2 regions of the Rhodoferax sp. GT1R46 genome follow, and region 1 is predicted to be linked to the other one. Evidence: riboswitches for the same ligand, from Rfam matches in the RefSeq annotation. Region 1 holds a riboswitch; the other holds the start of a gene.
What was found. Region 1 has a riboswitch for thiamine pyrophosphate ahead of AC097W_RS13455 (purine-cytosine permease family protein). Riboswitches for the same ligand answer to the same signal wherever they lie in the genome.
Positions count from the first base shown of each region.

Region 1 (7,653 bases):
ACCATCCCCGGGCGCTTGTAGTCGGGTTGCGTCATAAGGTTGAAGCGAAAGACTTCCTCCTGATTGAAATAGGTTCGGCCCACGCTCCAGCTGACACCTTTGGCGACTGTGTCGTCGCCCACACCCAGACGATCAAGCACTTCGAGTGTGCGCTTGCTGTAGCACAGGCCGCGCGATCCAACTGAAACGGTGCTGTCGTCATCGAGCAGCACCACGGGGATACCCGACTGAGCCAGATCAATGGCCGCGGCAAGTCCAACCGGCCCCGCGCCAACAACTACTACCGGATAGCGTTGGGTTGTGCCACCCTGCAGTTCAGGCGGCCGAACGTAGTCGTAACACGGATAGGTGTAGGTGCGCAGCATTGGATCTCCGCTTGGTTGTTTGGTCGCGGCTATGCCGATGCGTATTCATGGAGCAGCTTGCAGTCCATGCCACATTTCCTGATCGCGCTCAGCAGTCCAGATACGCGGGTGCTTGATGCCGTTGGCCTCGTCCACTGCGCGGGTCACGTCAAATGGCAGGCAGTGTTCGTAAATGAAGACCTGACCAAATTTGGGGTCCATCGCCTTGCGACAGTGAACCATGGCCTGGTTAAGGTTCATTCCTTGTGCCACAGCTTCTTTGGCTGAGCCAAGTAGCGTGGTCACAAAATCACGTGTGTAGTCAAGACCTTCTTGAACCCGTTCTGGCGAGAGCAGTGCTGGCCCGCGGCCAGGCACCAACTTTTGTGCGCCCAAGGCGGCCAGCGCGTCCAGCGTTGCGGGCCACTCTGCAAGCTGGGCATCGCCTGTGTAGCAAGCAGCATCAGCCTCAACCAGATCGCCGGAGAACAGGACCTTTTCAGCCGGGACCCAAACAATTGTGTCGCCTTTAGTGTGACCTGCACCAACATGCATGATCCTGACTTCCAGTTTGCCCATCCACAATGTGATTTCGTCTTTGAAGACCAACGTGGGCCAAGTCAGACCAGGAATGGAGTCGAAGTTCTGGAAGAGGCGCGGAAAGCGCTCGTATTCGGACTGCATGTCTTGGGCGCCACGCTCGACGATCATTTCGTAAGTGCCCTGGCTGGCAATGATTTCCTGCATTCCTGCCGCCTTGTAGCCGGATGCGCCGAGGACACGCACCGCGTGGTAGTGCGACAGAACCACGTATTTGACGGGTTTGTCGGTGACTTTTCGAATCTCTTCGATCAAACCTTGCGCCATCACCGGCGTGGCCAGGGCGTCGCAGACCAAAACGGCGTCTTCGCCAATGATGACACCCGTGTTGGGATCGCCCTCAGCGGTGTAAGCCCAGCAATGATCGGACAACTGTGTAAAAGTCGTTTTCTTGACTTCCATGTCCGCTACGGACGCAAATTTCTTGGTCATGTATGTCCCCTAGATAGTGAATAAATCTTATCCTGCATTTCAACAATATGCAATTCATTTGTCATTAACGAATATGTCCGTCTTGGTGCATAAATTTGTGAATGGCGAAATGGCGGGTCGTGCCTGATATGCTGGGTTATTTGCTACCCATCAAACCGCAATGCATATCGACGACGAAAGAGAGAGACGTGGCATCCAGTCGATTGAAGTCGGTGGGCAGCTACTCATCGCTTTGGCCGATGCTGGCACCGCGATGTCCTTGAAGCAACTCGCAGAGAACGCCCAGATGAGCCCCGCCAAGGCACATCCCTATCTGGTGAGTTTTGGGAAGATCGGGTTAGTCGCACAGGACCCTGTTTCAGGGCGTTACGGACTAGGGCCCCTGGCCTTGCGCATGGGGCTTGCGGGCCTGCGTCAATTGAACCCGGTGCGATTGGGCATGGCCGCCATTGTGGGGCTGGAGCAGAGGATTCACCATACGGTTGCGTTGTCGGTGTGGGGTAACGCGGGGCCCACGGTGATTCACCTTGAGGAGTCCAGTTATCCGATTCATATGAACCTGCGGCCAGGCACCGTAATGGCGCTAACTACTGCAACTGGCCAGGTTTTCGGCGCCTACATGCCCGCCAAAACAGTGGAGCGCTATGTTGGTGAGTCGGCGCACCCAGGCGCGGTTCCGCACGTCGTTGGCGCCGTCTGCAGTTGGAAAGAGATTCAGCCAACCCTGCAGGATGTGCGGGATCATGGCATGGCGCGCGTCATTGGTCGTCCGATCCCCGGTGTCAGTGCTTTTGCCGCTCCGGTTTTTGACAGCAACGGGCATATTGCCGTAGCCATCACCATCATTGGCCCAACGGGCGGTTTTGATCCAGACTGGGGTTGCGAGAACGCCCGCATTCTCAAAGAGGTTGCTAAGGAGCTATCCCGTAGTCTGGGGTTTTCTGATTCGAAGTACGAATAAGAACGCGCAGGCATTTGCACGGCCAGTGAACACGCACACCGTCAGACAGCCGCAGCAGCGACTCCCCAGCTCGACGCAAAAGCGATGCTTTTGGTCCATTCGGTATGGCGGGAAACAGCAGAGCGTGAGCATCTTCGTCTCGTGCGGAATACCGGGATAATTCAGCTTTTTGGTTGTACAGCCTGCTACGGCCGGCGTGCCACCGTCGAACCTTTTTTAGGAGCCGCATGGCTGAAAATCTTTCTTCCTCTGACATTTGGTCGGACATTCTGGCGGTGCGCACCGGTGCGCCATTGGTTCACAGCATCACCAATCTGGTTGTGATGAATCTCAACGCCAACGTGTTGCTGGCGGTTGGCGCATCGCCCGTGATGGCCCATGCCCATGAAGAGGTGGCTGACATGGTCGGCATTGCGCAATCTCTGGTGGTCAACATCGGCACACTGGATCCCTACTGGATTGAGAGCATGCGCCTCGCCATGGTCGCCGCGGATCGGCGCGGTATTCCCGTGGTGTTCGACCCGGTCGGCGCGGGTGCCACACCGTACAGAAACGCAAGTATTGAGCTTCTTCTCAACACCGCACTTCCAACCGTCATTCGCGGTAATGGCTCCGAAATTATGAGCGTGGCGGGTGACAGCGTGCAAACGCGCGGTGTGGACAGCACTGCGGCAGCCAATGACGCCATCGCAGCGGCCTTAGCCTTGGTGCAACGTACACAAGGAGTGGTCTGCGTGAGCGGGCAGACGGACCATATTCTGGACGCGAAGCACCGCTGGGCCCAGCTGTCCAATGGACACGAGTGGATGACCCGAATTACCGGCGTTGGCTGCTCCGCCACCGCGCTCATTGGCGCCTTCTGCGCAGTGCAACCCGATGCATGGCGCGCCACTGTGTCCGCCATGGCGCTGATGGGAGTTGTCGGTGAAGTTGCGGCCGAAAAATCCGTGGTGCGTCGCCAGGGGGTGGGCAGCATGCAGGTCACCATGCTCGACGAACTGCAGTTGCTGGACCAAGCCACCTTCGAGGCCCGCTTGCAGCTAAAAGTTGAGCCGTGGTAGCGGGCGCTATAGCCGCCATGCGATACGACAGGTCCGCGCTATTGAGGGCGCTGCGTCTGTATCTGGTTACCGACCAGGCCAGCTTGAGGGGGCGCACGCTGGCGGATGTGGTGATGGCCGCGGTGCAGGGTGGCGTGACGTGCGTGCAGCTGCGCGAAAAGACGCTCAACACGCGGGACTTCTGTGCCCAGGCCATCGCGCTGAGTCAATTGTTGGGGCCTTTGAAGATCCCTTTGGTCATCAATGACCGCATTGATATTGCCATGGCCTGCGCGGCGCAAGGCGTGCATTTGGGCCAGGGCGACATGCCTGTCGCGCACGCGCGGCGCTTGTTGCCCCCGGAGGTGTTCATTGGCCTTTCGGTCGAGACGCTGGACCAGGTTGTGCACAGCGCCACTCTGCCCGTGGACTATCTGGGCGTCAGCCCTGTGTTTGCCACGGCCACCAAAACAGATACCTTGGCCCCTTGGGAACTGCAGGGTTTGCGCGAGGCGCGTGCCCGTACCGATTTGCCGCTGGTGGCAATTGGTGGCATTCACGCTGGCAATGCGCGCGCGGTACTGGAGGCCGGCGCAGACAGTCTGGCCCTTGTCAGCGCGCTGTGTTCTGCGCCTGATCCGGCCGATGCAGCAAGAAATTTCAGGAAGATATTCCATGGCGAATGAACCGCTTATTTATCCGTTCTCATACCGCTACCCGCGCGTCCTGTCGATAGCCGGGTCCGACAGCGGAGGGGGCGCCGGTATTCAGGCTGACCTCAAGACCTTTTCAGCGCTGGGGTGTTTTGGCATGACGGCCATCACGGCCTTGACCGCCCAGAACACCTGCGGTGTGCGTTCCATTCACCCCATCCCGCCAGCGATGCTACGCGATCAGATTGACGCAGTGGTCGAAGACATCGGTGTAGATGCCGTCAAAGTCGGCATGCTGCACTCTCCAGAGATCGTGCACACCGTGGCCCAAGCCATCGACCGGCACGCCCTTGTTCACGTGGTGTTCGATCCGGTCATGGTCGCCACCAGTGGCGCGGTCCTGATCGACAACACGGCGGTGGATGTGTTGGTGCGAGAACTGTTTCCCCGTGTGGCGCTGATCACACCGAATCTGGACGAAGCGGCCCTGCTGGTCGGGCGCGCGCTCGCCTCAGAACACGACATGGAAGCGGCGGCTGCCGACCTGCTGAGAATGGGTGCGCATGCCGTCCTGCTCAAGGGAGGGCATTTGGCTGGAGACACGGTCTCAGACCTGTACCTGGATGCCAAGGGGGCGCGTTTATGGATGCGCGCACCACGCATCCGCAGTGCCAATACCCACGGCACGGGTTGCACGCTGTCATCGGCCATTGCCGCGTACCTGGCCGTAGGTGAATCCTTGATTGACTCCGTGCAGAGCGCAAGAACCTACATTCGCGGCGCCCTGCAGAGTGGCTCGCAGGTGCGCACCGGCCAAGGAGGCGGCCCGCTAAACCACGGGTTCGCTCCTCTTGCGATGCGGCTGGTCCCGCTTTAGACGCGGGCAGCCAGCACTGTGCGCTGGGGGCGGCTAGCCCAAGCCAGCGCGAATGTCACGGCCAGCGTGGGCAATGTAGCGCCCCATTGCGGAGCCCAGGCGGCCAATGCCTGGTAGAGGCCAATGCCCACAACCCACAGGGTCGCAGCCACATAGTCGATTTTGCTATTCGGTGCAGAGAAAACTGCCTGGCCCAGTCCCAGTCGGCCCAGTATGACGCCGTACAAAGGAACAAAAACGGAGCTCAGCATCAGCAGGAAAGGTTCCAGGCTGTGCATGGGCAACACCATGGCCAGAGCCGTGCAAACAATGGCCAGACCCACGCCCCATTTGCGAATCGACCACGATGGCTTGATGCTGTGGGCTGATACGGCACCCGAGTAAACGTCGCCATAGGCGTTGTCGATCTCATCCACCAGAATCAGGCTCAGGGCAATCAGTCCACCCTGTGCAAGCAGCAGTGCACTGACCAGGTCCATATCCGGCTGTGCGACGTTGGCAACCATCACGCCCAGCGCGTAGCACCACATGTTGGCAAGGGCATAACCCAGCCAGGTGCCGCTCATGGCGCTGCGCCCTGAACGTCCGTGGCGCGCATAGTCCGCCACCAGTGGCAGCCACGATACGGGCATGGCAATCACCAGATCCATGGCCGCCAGCAAACCCATGCTGCCGTCACCGGGTTTGGCCCAGAAGGCATCGAATCCTTTGGCATGCAACTGAATGCCGAACTGCCATGTCAGCCAAAGCAGCGATGCAATGACCAATGGCAAGCCGAAGCGCCCAATCAACTTGCGCACCAGTTTGGTCATGGAGCCCGACAGCAACAAGACCAGCACACCGCCCCACAACAAAGTCGTGATGGCGATCCCCGACGGCCCGTTCAGTGACAGGGCCAAAGACTGCTTGGCCACTGCGGCAGTGCCGTCGCGCATCACCACCAGTTCAAACGTGGTCCAGCCAATCAACTGGGCGATGTTGAGCAACACGGGCAAGCGTGCAAACAGGCTGCCATAGGTGCTGTGCATCAAGCCCGCACTGGTCAGTCCGCTTTCGCAACCCAGACGGGCGGTCCAGGCCAGCAAGCCGGAGCCGACCAGGGACCCCAGCACAATGGCGATGGCCGCATCACGGGTACCCACCGCAGGCACAAGGTAGGCGCCAATCTGCATGACCAGCAAGCCCACGCCCAGACTGAACCAGAGGGACGCATGTTCATTCCAGCTAAAAACGCGGTCGGCGTTGGCGATGGGCGCCAAGGCTTCATTCACTGCGTCAGTTTTTTTTGTATTTGCCATACATTTGCTCCAAGCAAAAGTGTTGGCAGGTGGGCGTTTGCCCAGCCACGGGCTTATGTCAAATGAGAAGACCGTGACAACGTGGCTGGACCAGCTTCCCTGCGCGAGGATTACCTCAATCAGGTTCAAAGGGACTTTCTCAGTCGCTCTGCGTTTTTGAACGCGAAGCAACACCCCTAGCGAATGTGCTCTTGCGAACACGCTGTGGATTTTAAGCGAGGGAATGAGCGCGGCAGGCGCGCTGTGTAAACAATCGTGAATGTGGTCAACGTCAGCACAAACCCCGCGTTGTTACTACAAGCCCGGCAAACAAGCTGGGCCGCTCGTGACAGTCGGAGCTTTGGCGACTGTCGTAATAGAGTGAGTACACAACATGTTGAATTTCAAAACCCTTGTCGCTGCGGCCGTTCTTTCAAGCGTTGCAGCTGTTTCATTTGCCCAGGCTCCAGCGGCACCCAAGGCAGCCCCTATTGCAGCCACCGTAACGGCACCTTCAATCGCAGTGGCCGATGGCGGAATGACTGCAAAGCCTGCCGCAAAAAAGGCCCATGCAGTCAAAAAGGTAAAGCATGTCAAAGCCAGTAAGGGTACTGCTGTGAAGCCTGCCGTTGCTGTTGGCAAATAAAGCTTAGCCGCCACCGGAAGAAGGGTGTCAAGGTAACTTGGCACCCTTTTTCGTTGGCGCCTGTGCAAACGCGTGATCGGTTCTATTGCGTTCCACCCGTTCCTGTTTGTGCGTCAGGGGAATACAGAGGCCAAGGGGTATCCACGACTGAAACGGAAGCCCGCGTTAAAATGCTGGCAACGCCATACCAACAAGCCCACGCCCTGTGGGCTTTTTTTCTCGACCGCTTGGGTCGTTGAAAACTGTTTCATCTTCACGCTCTGCGCAGCGTTTACCAGGATTCCCCCGTGACCACAGAAAGCTTCATCGTCGGCAAAGACGCCTCGTTAGAGTCGTCCATCAACTCCATGCAAGCCAAGCTGCTGGCCCTGGGCTTCCATGTGGAAGAGCGTTCGTGGCTCAACCCCATCGACGGCATCTGGTCCGTGCATGTGCGCGACCGCGATTGCCCCATCATGTTTACCAATGGCAAAGGCGCTACCAAACTGGCCTCGCTGGCCAGCGCACTGGGCGAGTTTTTTGAACGCCTGTCATGCAACTACTTCTGGAACCATTACTACCTCGGCTACCCCTACGCCGAGAGTGAAGAGCGCGCTTTTGTGCACTACCCGCAAGAAGAATGGTTCCAACCGGGCGAGAACGGAGAATGGCCGCTGGGCCTGCTGAACCCCGAGCTGCAAAAGTTTTACAACCCGCGCGGCACCATCGATGCCCACACGCTGGTCGATTTCAACTCAGGCCACATGGAGCGCGGCATCTGCGCCATCCCGTACGTGCGCCTGCGTGATGACGCGGTCACCTATTTCCCGGTCAACATCATCAG
Region 1 covers NZ_JBWMBC010000005.1:289,083-296,735, reverse strand. Annotated here, with positions in the region: gene AC097W_RS13485 (FAD-dependent oxidoreductase) at 1-365, opposite strand, end outside; gene AC097W_RS13480 (MBL fold metallo-hydrolase) at 411-1,376, opposite strand; gene AC097W_RS13475 (IclR family transcriptional regulator) at 1,537-2,337, shown strand; gene thiM (hydroxyethylthiazole kinase) at 2,565-3,398, shown strand; gene thiE (thiamine phosphate synthase) at 3,416-4,063, shown strand; gene thiD (bifunctional hydroxymethylpyrimidine kinase/phosphomethylpyrimidine kinase) at 4,053-4,907, shown strand; gene AC097W_RS13455 (purine-cytosine permease family protein) at 4,904-6,205, opposite strand; TPP riboswitch at 6,285-6,393, opposite strand; gene ycaO (30S ribosomal protein S12 methylthiotransferase accessory factor YcaO) at 7,118-7,653, shown strand, end outside.

Region 2 (7,653 bases), on a different contig from region 1:
TGCGCCCGCCGATCGTCCAGTTGCTGGTGGTGTCCACGGCTTTAGCCTCCTTCAATCGGTTGAAACGTGACAATGGCATCGCCATCAGCCAGCACGCACTGCGCACGCTGGGTGAGGGACACAAACTGGCCGTTGACGGCAGTGGCCAGCGCGTTGGCTTGCAGCCCTTGCGCATCCACCCACGCTGCCAGGGTACAGGCGGGCGTGGGTTGCGCTACGCCGTTAACAATGACGGTAATACCGACGGAAATGGGGTTCACAGCGTTCATAAAAATCCGTGTGCCAGCGCGTCTTCCACCATGGCGGGCCCAATCAGCCAGCCATGGCGATAGAGCCCGTTGATGCGGGTGATGCCGGGCTCTTGCGACAAAATCGGCAAATTATCGGGCAAGGTCGGGCGCAGATTGGACTCTGAGTGCACCACGCGGGCCTCGGCCAGCTCAGGAATCACGCTGTGCGCTGCACTGAGCAGCTCCAGCGTGCTGCGCAGTGAGACCGGCGAGCGGTCCTCGCTCTCGATTTCGCTGGCGCCCACCACGATCAGATCACCCGGACGCGGCACGATGTAGACCGAATGGCGTGGGTGCATCAGGCGAATGGCACGCGTCAACTGAACGCCTGGCGCGTGCAACCAGAAGACTTCGCCGCGCACCCCGCGCACCGGCAACTGCGGGCGCGCGCCTGTGCCGCGCACATCAAACACATGGTCGAAACGGCGCACTTCGGGGGTGTGCGGGGCATGCGCGCCCTGGGCGGCATCGTTTGACGAACGCACGGTCAACGTGCGCGCATCGACCGCATCCACCGTGGTCTGCCAGTGCCATTGCGTGCCTTGCCGCGTGGCCTGCGTGGCGAGGGCCTGCATGGCTTGCACGGTGTGAATCTGCCCTTCGCAGGGCAGCAACCAGCTCAGGCTGGGGCCGCTCACTGCGGGCTCCAGCTCGGCCAGCCGTGCGCGGTCCAGCGGCTCGGGCTGATACGGCGCACCGGCCTTGGCTTGCAGCAAACCCACCACCCGCTGGGCGGCGCCCGCATCGCTGCGGTGGGCAACCAGCAGGCTGCCTTGCAGACGCAGCGCCACCGGGCCATCGTCCGCACCCAGCCCCTGAACGATAGCGGGCCACAACGCACACGAACGCAGCCCCCAAGAAAAAACGCGCGCATCGGCGCACTCGAGCTCGGCCACGGGGCTGAGCATGCCGGCCGCTGTCCAGCCGGCAGCTTGCGAACCGGAGTCACTGCTCGGCCCCGGGCCTGCAGCGGGGTCAAACACCTCAACCGTATGCCCAGCCCCGCTGAGCCTGAGCGCCAGAAGCCGCCCGAGCAGGCCTGCGCCTGCGATTCCAATGTGCACGTTTGTCTCCTGTGGTTGGGGTACTGTGCGTCAGGCCTTGTCAGCAGGCGCCGTCGTCTGCAGGGGCTTGATAGGAATGTAGATTTCGCTACCCTGCCGCTTGAAGGTGTCCGACATGGTTTGCATGCCCTCGCGCAAGGCTTGCTCGTCGGTGACACCCAGGTTTTTGGCGTACTCGCGCACCTCTTGCGTGATCTTCATGGAGCAAAACTTGGGGCCACACATGGAGCAGAAATGCGCCACCTTAGACGAGTCCTTGGGCAGGGTCTCATCGTGGAAATTGCGCGCCGTGTCCGGGTCTAGCGACAGATTGAACTGGTCCATCCAACGGAATTCAAAGCGGGCTCTGGAGAGCGCGTCATCGCGTGCCCGCACCCCTGGGTGCCCCTTGGCCACGTCGGCCACGTGGGCGGCGATCTTGTAGGTGATGATGCCCACCTTCACGTCTTCGCGGTCCGGCAGGCCCAGGTGTTCCTTGGGTGTGACGTAGCACAGCATGGCGGTGCCGAACCAGCCAATCATGGCCGCGCCAATACCGCTGGTGATGTGGTCGTAGCCGGGGGCAATGTCGGTAGTCAGTGGGCCCAGGGTGTAGAACGGAGCTTCGTCGCAGTGCTTGAGCTGCTCGGTCATATTGGCCTGCACCATGTGCAGGGGCACGTGGCCTGGGCCTTCAATCATGACCTGCACGTCTTGCTGCCAGGCCTTCTTGGTCAACTCACCCAGGGTGCGCAATTCAGCAAACTGGGCTTCGTCATTCGCATCGGCACCCGAGCCGGGGCGCAGGCCATCGCCCAGCGAGTAGCTCACGTCATACGCCTTCATGATCTCGGTCATCTCATCGAAGTGCGTGTACAGGAAGTTTTCTTTGTGGTGGGCAATACACCACTTGGCCATGATGGAGCCGCCGCGCGACACGATGCCGGTCACGCGGTTGGCGGTCAGGTGAATGAAGGCCAGGCGCACACCGGCGTGCACGGTGAAGTAATCCACGCCCTGCTCGGCTTGTTCGATCAGCGTGTCGCGGAAGATTTCCCAGGTCAGGTCTTCGGCCACGCCGCACACCTTCTCCAGCGCCTGGTAAATCGGCACGGTGCCAATCGGCACGGGCGAGTTGCGCACGATCCAGTCGCGCGTGGTGTGAATGTTCTTGCCGGTGGACAAATCCATGACCGTGTCTGCGCCCCAGCGGATGGACCAGACCAGTTTCTCCACTTCTTCTTCGATGCTGGATGTGACCGCCGAGTTGCCGATGTTGGCGTTGATCTTCACCAAAAAGTTACGGCCAATGGCCATGGGCTCCAACTCGGTGTGGTTGATGTTGGCCGGGATGATGGCACGGCCACGGGCTACCTCGTCGCGCACAAACTCGGGCGTCATCACGCGGGGAATGCTGGCGCCAAAGCTGTTGCCGGCCAGGCGCTTTTCGCGCGCTGCGTCCCCCAGGTACTGGGCCATCCACTCCAGGTTCTGGTTCTCGCGGATGGCCACATATTCCATCTCGGGCGTGACGATGCCTTTGCGGGCGTAATGCATTTGCGAGACATTGGCGCCGCCACCCACGCCACCTTTTGCGCGCCGGGGCTGGCGTTGCAGACCCGAAGCCTGGGCGCGCAAAGCGGCCAGGGCATCCGTTTCACCATTTTTGAGGCCATCATCCAGCGCAAACGGCGGACGACCGGTGTAGAGCTCGGTATCTCCCCGGCTCTCGACCCAGCTCTGGCGCACCAGCGGCAGGCCCTGCCGCACGTCGATGGCGGCCGCGGGGTCGGTGTAGGGGCCAGAGGTGTCATACACCGTGACCGCTTCGCCATTGCTCTGCATGATTTCACGCAACGGCACCTGAATATCGGCACGGCGGCCGGGCACGTAGATCTTGCGCGAGGAAGGAAGCGGTTCGCGGGTGAGGCGGATGAATTGGGCTAGCTTGTCGGGGGCGTTCATGGTGTCTCCGGTTGGTAACCCGAAGACGAAACACATTCCACAACACGCAAACCCGAAAGGGGTACCGCCCGGACGGCGCTGGGCCGTTGGCGGTACTGCTCTTCTTACGCTGGTATGAACCAGATCAAGTTCGCGGGTTTGGAATCCATCTCAGCGCAACCATTGCGCACCCCGGGCAGGCAGGAGTGTAAGCCAAAACTCCGCCAGCCCCCCGTGCCATCAGGCCGAGTTGCGAAAGCGTTTCTCGCGGTCGTAGGGGAACACGTCATGCACGTGGCCTTGCAAAATCCGGTCCTTGTGGCCCTGCCAGAAAGCCGCATCCAGCAAATCGGCGTGGTGCTTCATGAACACTTCGCGTACGGCCGGATTGCCCAGCAGAAAGGGACCAAAGGTCTCCGGAAACACATCTTTGGGACCCACGCTGTACCAGACCTCGCCCGACATTTCGTCCTCTTCGTTGCGCGGCGTAGGCACTTTGCGGAAGTTGCAGTCGGTGATGTATTCGATTTCGTCGTAGTCGTAAAACACCACCTTGCCATGGCGGGTGATACCGAAGTTTTTCCACAGCATATCGCCGGGGAAGATGTTGGCCGCCACAAGGTCCTTGATGGCATTGCCGTACTCCACCACGCCACGCTCGATCTGCTCACGGGCTCGCGCGGCTTCCGGGCTCTGGTTACGGGCATCGGCACCGCCCGCATCGAACGCTTCCTGCAGGTAAATATTGAGCGGAATCATGCGCCGCTCGATGTAGACGTGCTTGATGATGACTTCAATCTTGCCGTCGCCATCGCGGTCGCTGATTTCCAGCTGGCTGGGTGCGAATTTTTGAATCTCGGCGATCAGCTCGTCGTCAAAGCGGTCGCGCGGAAAGCCCACCTCGCTGTACTCCAGCGTGTCGGCCATGCGGCCCACGCGGTCGTGCTGTTTCACCAGCAAATACTTGCCTTTGATCTGTTCGCGGCTGGTGTCTTTTTGCGGCGGGTAGTAGTCCTTGATGACCTTGAAAACATAGGGAAAACTGGGCAAGTCAAACACCAGCATGACCATGCCCTTGATACCCGGCGCAATGCGGAATTGGTCGCTGGAGTGGCGCAAGTGGTGCAGGAAGTCGCGATAAAACAGGGTCTTGCCCTGCTTGGCCAAGCCCAGCGCGTTGTAAATTTCATTGCGTGGTTTGCGCGGCATCATGCTGCGCAAGTACTGCACGTAGGCAGAGGGGATCTCCATATCCACCATGAAGTAAGCGCGCGCAAAGCTGAACAGCAGCAGCAAGTCGTCTTCGCCAAACAGGGCCGCGTCGATGAGCAGCCTGGGCGTGTGGCTGGAGGCGTCTTTGGGCACCTTGGTGTGCAGCACCGGCAGTGCAAACGGAAACTCGTTGAAGCCGTTGATCATCTTGCCGACGATGTAGCAGCCTTTATTGCGAAAAAACAGGCCCGTGAGCACCTGAATCTGGAAGTTGGCACGCACGGTCGCGTTGCCCAGGCGGGCCTCCAGCGCCTGCTGCACCCAGGTGCAGTCGCGCTCCAGGTTGTCAAACGGCACCCGCAGATCAAAGTCGCCGATCATCTGCATGAGCATGGCGTGCATGGTGGCGCGACTGGGGTAGTACGGCCGGTAAGTGGGACGCTTTTCAGAATCGTCGTTCTCGATGTATTCCGTGCTGACGGCCGGGCGTACAAAGATGAAATCGTTCTGAAAATAACTGCGGTGCAGGATCTTGGTGGTCACCGAGTTGAAAAACGTTTCCGCCAACTCTGGCTGGTGGTGGTTGACCAGCAGCCCGATGTAATGCAGCTTGATCTGTTGCCAGATGTCCATGCTCTGTTCGCCGGCCTTGAATTCGCGCTCCAGCCGACGCGAGCATTCTTTGACGCGCAGGTCATAGAACTCGATGCGCTCACGCTGCGCACGCTGCTGGCCATGCCAGTCGGCGGTTTCGAACCGGTGCTTGGCGCGGCCCGATTCAGTGCGAAACAGGCGGTAGTGGCGGTTGAAGCCATCCATCATCGCCTTGGCGATGTCATAGGCAACAGAAGAATCAAGACGCGTTGGAAACATGTTTGCTACTTTATTGATAGCTGCTTGCGCAATGCTGACGTGGGCTACAGTGTGTTTTTATACATGCCGCGGCATCAAGCGCACACCGGACAGGGCTTCGCCGTACAGCGCGTCGAGGTCATCCGTGCCCGACACCGTCATGTGCAGGTCCTGCAGCAGACCGTCCTGCAAACCGTACACCCAGCCATGCAGCGTGACGTCCTGGCCACGGGCCCATGCGTCCCGCATCACCGTGCTGAGCGCCACGTTCACCACCTGCTCAATGGCATTGAGCTCGCACAGCGCGTCCGCGCGGCCATGCTCGGGGATCACGTCAAGAATGTCACGATGGCGGTCACGCACGTCCTGCACGTGGCGCAGCCAGTTGTCGGCCAGGCCAATGCGCGCTCCCTCCAACGCCGCCTGCACACCGGAACAGCCGTAATGCCCCACCACCATGATGTGTGCCACCTTGAGCCGCTCCACCGCAAACTGGATGGTGGACAAGGCATTGAGGTCGGAATGCACCACCACATTGGCGACGTTGCGGTGCACAAAAACCTCGCCAGGCTCCAGCCCGGTAATCTGGTTGGCGGGCACGCGGCTGTCGGAACAGCCGATCCACATGTAGCGGGGCTTTTGCTGCGCCTTGAGGTTCGTAAAAAACCCGGGACGCTCGCGCTCCATCTGTGCGGCCCAGGCACGGTTATGGGCAAAAAGATCACTGAGCTTGGCGGACATGGGTCACCTTATTTTTTGAGTGAAATGCGGACATTCCAGTCCAGCAGGCCGTAGCGGGCGCGCTCTTGCTGGTCATCCAGTGCATTGAACTGGCAATCGGAAGCGGGTTTGGCAAGTGGGCCCGGTGCGGCGCTGCAACCAAAGGAATTCTTATTGCCCAGCAGCCACAGACCCTGCGCGTTACGCGCTTCGCCGGTGAAAAACATGGCACGCGGTGCGCTCAGCGGGTCGCCTATTTTGGGCGCTTCCAGCAGATTGCGTCCCGAGTTGATATACGGCCCGGTGACGCCCGCAAGCGGCAGCAAGGTATTGAACATATCGCGGTGGCTGGCGGGCAGCGCCTGCTGCGGGCCGCATTGCAGGCCTTCGCCCCAGATGAGAAAAGGCACTTGGCGCATGAGGTAGCGTCGACTGGCTTCGGCGTAAACGCCAAAGGATCGCACGTTGTGGTCACCCGTGGCAGCCACAATCGTGTTGCTCTTGAGCGGGCCGCTCTGCACGGACTGGACGAATTCACCTAACAAATCAGCAGCGTAGTGGTAGGAGTCGAGGTTGAGCATCAGCGTCTCGGAACTCGTTTCCCCCTTCCACAGCGCCATGTCGCGCGGCACACGCTTGTAATCCGCAGGAAGATCGTAGGGAGGGTGGTTGGTGGAGGTGAGCACAAACACAAAAATGGGTTTATCGACCGGCTGTGCGGCAAGGCGTTTTTTCAGGTACCTGAAGACATAGCTGTCCCACACGCCCCAAATGCCCAGCGTGGCCTCGGGGTACTCGGCTTTCAGGTTGTTGGCGTCAATGACTTCGTCAAAGCCCTGCACCTTGAGCACGCGGTTCAGGTCGCGCCAGCCGGAGCGGGCCGAAGTAACGAACAGGGTCTGGTAACCCGCGTCCTTGATGACTTTGGCAATCGACCACGGAATCGGTTTGCGCCCTACGTCACCCAACGTCAGCGGCGTAATGGGTGTGGAAAACAAAATGGCTTCCAGCGACGGGTGGGTGCCGGGTTGGGCCGAATCAAAATTACTGAAATGGCACGCCCTGCTCGGGTCCGCCAGCGTGGGAGCCAGACGACCCAGCACGTCAAATTGGGGGCTTTGGTAGAGCATGGGCTCAGCACTCAATGACTCCATCAAAAAGAACACCAGATTCTTCTTGGGCGTGCCGGCCGGCAAGGTTGCGTGAGCAGTGAGTGCCGCCTTGACTTCGGCCTCGCTCCCATGGGGCATGCCCAGCACCTCGGCCGCAGCCAGTGCCGAATCGAAGCCCATGGCCTTGAGGCCGGCCAGCGGGTTTTGCAGGTTTTGCGAGAAGCCACGGCTGTCCCACGCGTACTTGAGCGCGATGACGCCATTGGGCACCATGTCGTTCAAAAACTGCGACGTGGTGACCGTGAGGTGCTGGCGCTGCAAGGCCATCTGACGGATGGTGCCCTTGCCGGCAAAGGCCAGCGCAAAGAAAACCACCACCACCAGCACAACCTTGACCGCCACGTGCCGCGTTTGCAGCACGGCATCGGGCTTGAGGCGAACCAGCAAACGCCGGTGCAAAGCCACCGATGCCACGGTCAA
Region 2 covers NZ_JBWMBC010000010.1:115,233-122,885, forward strand. Annotated here, with positions in the region: gene AC097W_RS18745 (thiazole synthase) at 1-37, opposite strand, end outside; gene thiS (sulfur carrier protein ThiS) at 42-269, opposite strand; gene AC097W_RS18755 (FAD-dependent oxidoreductase) at 266-1,354, opposite strand; gene thiC (phosphomethylpyrimidine synthase ThiC) at 1,385-3,298, opposite strand; TPP riboswitch at 3,382-3,482, opposite strand; gene aceK (bifunctional isocitrate dehydrogenase kinase/phosphatase) at 3,518-5,362, opposite strand; gene can (carbonate dehydratase) at 5,420-6,082, opposite strand; gene AC097W_RS18775 (LTA synthase family protein) at 6,091-7,653, opposite strand, start outside.
Region 2: it holds a riboswitch for thiamine pyrophosphate, as region 1 does, so the genes downstream of both, thiC (phosphomethylpyrimidine synthase ThiC) here and AC097W_RS13455 (purine-cytosine permease family protein) in region 1, are expected to answer to the same signal.